Regions from separate parts of the Bacillus sp. DX3.1 genome, predicted to be linked through region 2. Evidence: riboswitches for the same ligand, from Rfam matches in the RefSeq annotation. Region 2 holds a riboswitch; each other region holds the start of a gene.
The links. A riboswitch is a leader RNA that binds a small molecule or an ion and turns the genes downstream of it on or off. The one in region 2 is predicted to bind lysine.
Positions count from the first base shown of each region.

Region 1: linked by a shared signal. The riboswitch ahead of QRE67_RS08480 (aspartate kinase) and the one ahead of QRE67_RS14100 (amino acid permease) in region 2 are both predicted to bind lysine.
Region 3: linked by a shared signal. The riboswitch ahead of QRE67_RS04540 (amino acid permease) and the one ahead of QRE67_RS14100 (amino acid permease) in region 2 are both predicted to bind lysine.

Region 1 covers NZ_CP128153.1:1,701,138-1,703,417, forward strand. Annotated here, with positions in the region: gene QRE67_RS08480 (aspartate kinase) at 1-895, opposite strand, end outside; lysine riboswitch at 1,127-1,313, opposite strand; gene QRE67_RS08485 (transposase) at 1,955-2,215, shown strand.
Region 2 covers NZ_CP128153.1:2,866,773-2,869,052, forward strand. Annotated here, with positions in the region: partial or broken gene QRE67_RS14095 (sulfite exporter TauE/SafE family protein) at 1-19, shown strand, start outside; lysine riboswitch at 638-831, shown strand; gene QRE67_RS14100 (amino acid permease) at 944-2,280, shown strand, end outside.
Region 3 covers NZ_CP128153.1:923,355-925,634, reverse strand. Annotated here, with positions in the region: gene QRE67_RS04545 (NADP-dependent glyceraldehyde-3-phosphate dehydrogenase) at 1-507, shown strand, start outside; lysine riboswitch at 739-920, shown strand; gene QRE67_RS04540 (amino acid permease) at 1,074-2,280, shown strand, end outside.

The DNA of each region.
Region 1 (2,280 bases), 1.2 Mb from region 2:
CTTCATTTGTAATGCTTTGAATAATGATATCAACATTAATGTGAGCATTAGCTAATGTAGAGAAGATGGTTGCAAGTGAGCCTTGCTCTAATCCTTTAATAGTTACGCGTGTAATATTATCTTCAAATGCAATACCTTTTACGATTGATTGTTGTTCCATGTTACATTCTCCCCTTACGATTGTTCCGTTTTCTTGTTCCATACTTGAGCGAACTTCTAATATTACGTTATGATTTTTCGCAAATTCAACTGCACGTGGATGAAGTACGCCAGCACCGAGATTTGCCAGTTCTAGCATCTCATCATAAGAAATTTCATCTAGTTTATAAGCGTCTTTTACAACGCGTGGGTCGGTCGTGTAAACTCCTGTTACATCTGTATAAATATCGCATTTTTTTGCTTTAAGTGCAGCAGCTAATGCAACGGCAGTTGTATCAGAGCCACCGCGGCCAAGTGTTGTAATTTCTTTTTCTTCACTTAATCCTTGGAAACCAGCGATAATTACAATTGTTCCTTCTTGTAAATATGATTGAATGCGTTCTGGGTTAATATCAGTAATCCGTGCACTACCATGTACAGATTCTGTTGTAATACCAGCTTGCCATCCTGTTAGTGAAATTGCCGCATAACCTTTTGCTTGTAGTGCCATTGTTAATAAGGAAATGGTTACTTGTTCACCAGTTGTCAGAAGTATGTCCATTTCACGTTTGCTAGGATTTTCCGTAATAGCAGTAGCTAGTGAAACTAATTCATCGGTGCTTTTCCCCATTGCGGAGACAACAGTGACAACACCGTGCCCTCGCTCATATTCTTCAATGATTAAATCTGCTACATGTTGAATGCGCTGAATACTTCCGACTGAAGTACCACCAAATTTTTGAACAATCGTTTCCATTGCATATTCCTTCTTTCGTCCATATTTGTTAAAAGGTCAGGAAAGGTGTGACAACACATAAGAGAGAAATCTAGAAATCCCCTTTATTCCTGTAGTTACCGGAAAGAAAATAAAAAAACACCATCTCAAATAAGTGAGGATGGTGCTGTTACAGGAAAAGGGAAACAGAAAAAGGAGCTAATAAAAAAACCGCCAAAAAAGGGAATATCATATAAAATGTGATATCTCTTTTTTGTAGATAGCTCTTCATACATACACGTCTGTATATATGACAGTTCTGTTTCTATTCGAAAACAGCCCCAATTGATATGTGCAGAGAAACTTATCAATTTCGGCAACACTTCCTTTCTTCTAAATTCATCGACATCTCTGTGTCTCCTTTAGAATACTTATAAGCGTTGCAACCTCTATCTCACGTTTTGGGCGAGAGTGTTTGGTTTATGAAGTTATTGGTAACATTTGTTTTATAATAATGAAAATATTTCAGGAAATCAAGTGGTTCATTAATATTCAGAATATTGAACCTATTATTATTGAAAAAATAATAGGTTTATCACTGAGAAGCTGAACTATATAAATACAAATTAAAAAACCGACATAAAACCTTTCTTTTTAGGTGGGAGAGAGCATCCGTTCATGCATAGAAGCGGTCAGATCCTTTTCCTGCGCCAGACATAGTGAAAACAAAGAGAGAAAACGGGTGTAGGTCACCTTTTGTTATCTATAGCCGCGGCTTATATGTCGAAAAATCAAAATGGATATATAGAGTAATAAGAAATTTCTATGCATATCCTAAGCTAATAGGGGAATGAATATTTCTTCACTATGCATAATATTAAGCAAGCACTTGTAAATCAAGCGTACTAAAGAGAAACGGTGATTTTACATACGCTATTTGCGGGTTAATAATCAGTGGGGGATGAAGAAAACCCCCACTGATTGAAGTTTCACTTTATAAATAACTCAACTTTTGCTAAGACGGATTATGTAAATACAAAATCCCTTCAGCACCTCCGTTTTGCTTTGAAAAGCTGGATAAACTGCATGGCAGAGTGACGCATTCAACAATGGTTTGACAGCTTCACATTTGGACCGAGTGCCGTTATGAGGAAGATTGCGAAAACACTTTTGAGTCGAAAAGAAGCATTCCTTGCCTGTGCCATCCATCCTTATTCAAATGGGATTACAGAAGGAACAAACAATAAAATCAAGCTACTCAAGCGTCGAGATTACGGCTATCGCAACATGGAACGATTCAAATTGCGAATTCGTCTTGAAACTGGTAGCTTATTCAAACATGTCAACTACAACTTATGGTGATGAACCAAATAATAGAAAGTATGTTAAAAAAGTTTAGCGGAAATATAATTTTACATATAAATGAA
Region 2 (2,280 bases):
AAAACAAGTTTCGCCTTAAACTTACAAGATAAAAAACCGACATAAACCCCTTCTTTTTAGGTGGGAGAGAGCATCCGGCCATGCATAGAAGCGATCAGATCCTTTTTCTGCCCAGACATAGTGAAAACAAAGAGAGAAAACGAGTGCATGTCACCTTTTGTTATCCATAGCCGCAGCTATATGTCGAAAAATCAAAATGGATTTATTTAGAAACATATACGAAATTAAGGTAAGCAGACATATGGTTTGCTTACTTTTTATTTTCATTTACATATTTTTAATATTTCATAGAAATTATACTTCAAATTCACCAATTTCCTTCCCTACATTGTTAACATATCGTTCCTATAGAAGACATCATGTAAAATAATGTCGAATTTAATTTTCTGAATTTTCTCTTAATTCAGAAGGGTTTTTCATGTTTTTTTGCGAAATATTTGTATAACAGGGTTTTTCTTCGATTCTTTTTTAAAATTTTTTACATAATACTAGGTTCGGGTGGAGTTTTGAAAACGTTTCCTATACAATAACCGATCTTTTTTGATTTTTTCCTACAAAATACCTTGCAATATTTTCAGAAAGTCATTACAATTGCCATATATCAAAAATCATAGCAATAAACAAATCCTCATCAATCCGATGAGGTAGAGGTTGCGGCTTTTAATAGTAGAACGGCTGAGACACAGAGAATGTCAATGAACCCGTTTGAAAGGAAAAGCTGCCGAAGTTTGTACTTCTTCTCTGGAAGTATTGGGCTGGGGCTGTCTCCAAACAGGAACAGAACTGTCACGTTTACAAATTACCGTGTAAACGTGGGGTGCTATCTTAACGGAAGGGTATGATGGGGTGGTTATTTGTGAAACGTTCCGCCAAACTACTTTGGTGGTTTTTTGTATTTATCTCCCCCGCTCCTTCCTATCTTACAAGAAAAGGAGTGTTGAACATGAATAGCGCTACAAAACAATCTACCTCTACAAATCAATCCGCCAAAGGACAAGGTGAACTACGGCGTGGATTGAAATCTCGCCATCTTACAATGATTTCTCTCGGCGGTACAATTGGTACCGGACTATTTCTTGCCAGCGGTGGTGTCATTCACACTGCAGGACCTGGTGGTGCTCTCATAGCATACGCCGCAATTGGAATTATGGTTTACTTTTTAATGACAAGCTTAGCTGAATTAGCTGCTTACATGCCTGTTGCAGGCTCATTTAGCACATATGCAACAAAATTTGTCGATCCATCACTTGGATTTGCACTTGGATGGAACTATTGGTACAACTGGGCCATTACAATTGCCGCTGAACTTGCAGCTGTAACATTAATTATGAAGTTTTGGTTTCCAAATACTCCTTCTTTACTTTGGAGTGGCATTTGTTTAGTCATTATGTTTCTTTTAAATTATTTATCTGTAAAAGGCTTTGGAGAAGCAGAATACTGGTTTGCACTCATTAAAGTGGCAACTGTTATTATCTTTTTAATTGTTGGATTTATGATGATCTTTGGCATTATGGGCGGTGAACCTGTCGGTTTTGAAAACTTCACAATTGCTGATGCACCATTTAACGGTGGTTTCATGGCAATCGTAGGTGTATTTATGGCAGCTGGATTTTCATTCCAAGGAACTGAATTATTAGGTGTCGCAGCCGGTGAAACAGAAGATCCAGAACGTAGTATTCCAAAAGCAATTCGCTCGATCTTTTGGCGTATTCTTTTATTCTATATCTTCGCAATTCTTGTAATCGGTCTATTAATCCCATATACAAATGAAAGTCTTGCAGCAAGTGATGTAACGGTAAGTCCATTCACACTTGTATTTGAAAAAGCAGGTGTTGCATTTGCCGCATCGGTTATGAACGCTGTTATTTTAACTGCTGTTCTCTCTGCTGGTAACTCTGGCATGTATGCTTCCGCTCGTATGCTTTGGAATTTAGCTCGTGAAGGTAAAGCACCGAAATTTTTAGGAAAATTAAACAGCCGCGGTGTACCTGTTAACGCATTAATTGCGACGGCTTTAGTTGGTTGCGTTGCTTTCTTAGCTTCTTTATTCGGTGACGGTGTTGTATATATTTGGCTACTAAACGCTTCTGGAATGTCAGGCTTTATCGCATGGATCGGAATTGCAATCAGTCATTATCGTTTCCGAAAAGCATATATCGCACAAGGGAAAGATTTAAAAGATTTACCTTACAAAGCTAAATGGTTCCCATTTGGTCCTATCTTCGCCTTTGTACTTTGCTCCATTGTTATCCTAGGACAAAACTACGGAGCGTTTACAGG
Region 3 (2,280 bases), 1.9 Mb from region 2:
GTGGCTGCATTATCTGTCGGTTCTCCAGAACAAGACAGCACAATCGTGCCATTAATCGACGATAAATCTGCTGATTTCGTTCAAGGATTAGTTGACGATGCAGTAGAAAAAGGCGCTACAATCGTGATCGGTAATAAACGTGAACGCAACTTAATTTACCCAACATTAATTGACAATGTTACAGAAGAAATGAAAGTTGCTTGGGAAGAGCCATTCGGCCCAATTCTTCCAATCATTCGCGTTTCTTCTGATGAAGAAGCAATTGAAATTGCCAATAAATCAGAATTTGGTCTGCAAGCAAGTGTCTTCACAAAAGATATTAATAAAGCATTTGCAATTGCAAACAAAATCGACACTGGCTCCGTTCAAATTAACGGACGTACAGAGCGTGGCCCTGACCACTTCCCATTCATCGGTGTAAAAGGTTCTGGTATGGGTGCACAAGGTATTCGCAAGAGCCTTGAATCTATGACACGCGAGAAAGTAACTGTACTAAACTTAGTATAATTTTTCATATAGAAGCTGAGCCAAGAGACCACTTGTCGTGGACTTTTGGCTATCAGCTTCTTTTTTATTGTAGAAACACGAAAACACAACAATAATATAAAGCTTTCCTTCCTGCTCTTAATGACAAAGTGTTCACCATAGTCTGATTATTACTATATCCATTGACGAATAAAAATACATTTGTTACCCTTGATTACGTTAACTTTATACATAAAATCCTCATTCGTATCTCGGTGAGGTAGAGGTTGCAGTCATTAAGAGTATCATTTCGGGAAATGTAGTGGCATTGATGAACGAATGAGAAAGGAATGGTTGCCGAAGTAAGAAGTACCCACTGTACATTCTTGCTGGGTCTGCATTGAATAGGTGCAGAACTGTCACAGGCATTTTGCTTGTGGAGAGCTATCGAGAGGTATGTCGTGGGTTTCTTATAAGATAGAAAGCGCGTAACGACAATTCCACGTGCTTTTTTTTGTTTTGTATGGAACTTGCTTTTCTTCCTTTTTCGGAAGACATACATATCTCCTCGCTTGACTTGGTTATACTAACTTTGGAGGTATTCTTTTATGCAACAGAAAAAATGGGGCTTTTGGGTACTGACAGCATTTGTTGTCGGTAACATGGTTGGCGCTGGTATTTTTATGGTGCCAAGTACATTGGCACAAACAGCTAGCCCGCTCGGCGTTACGTTAGCTTGGTTAACAACAGGATTTGGTGTTTTAATGCTAGCGCTTGTTTTCGGTAATTTAGCAATTCGTCGTCCTGATTTAACAACAGGGCCACAAAGTCACGCATACGCTTTATTCAAATCACCAAAAAAGAAAAAAATGGCTGGTTTTAGCATGGTTTGGGGCTATTGGGTTGCAAACTGGGCGAGTAACGTTGCTATTATTACATCTTTTGCGGGTTACTTATCGCTTTTCTTCCCAATTATGAAAGATACGCGTCTTTTATTTTCAATTGGTTCTTTTGATATTGAAGTTGGAAAACTCATTACGTTCTCCATCTGTTCTTTCTTGCTATGGGGCACACATTTGATTTTAACAAACGGTGTAAATGGAGCTGGAAAATTAAACTTTTTAGCAACAACAACGAAAGTTACTGGATTCCTTCTGTTCATCGTTGTGACATTATTTGCATTTCAAGCCTCAAAATTTGGTCAATGGTATACAGCGATGATCGATAAAGAAGGCGTTTCACATGGACTACTTTCACAAGTAAACTTAGCCGCTCTCACAACATTGTGGGCATTTATTGGGATCGAATCAGCTGTATTATTATCGAATCGCGCTGTATCCCCCAAAGTTGTGAAACGAGCAACTGTAACGGGCTTACTCTTAACAGTAGGAATTTATTTAGGAATTACCATTTTAACAATGGGTGTTCTTCACATTGATAAATTACAAACTTCTGAACGTCCATTAGCAGATGCATTAAATGCTGCAATGGGACATGGTGGTGGGAAATTAATGGCACTTCTTGCCCTTACTTCCTTATTCGGTTCCATTCTAGGCTGGATTTTATTAAGCTCAGAAGTACCGTATCAAGCAGCAAAAGAAGGATTCTTCCCTTCATTCTTTGCAAAAACAAACAAAAAGGGAAGTCCGATTCATTCCTTGCGACTAACAAATATTATGTCGCAAGTGTTCTTATTCTCAACACTATCAGGAACGATTGCCGAAGCGTATACATTTGTTATTACCGTATCAACGCTGGCTTACTTAATTCCATATCTCGTTTCACCAATCTTCCAATTAAAACTCGTCGCAACTG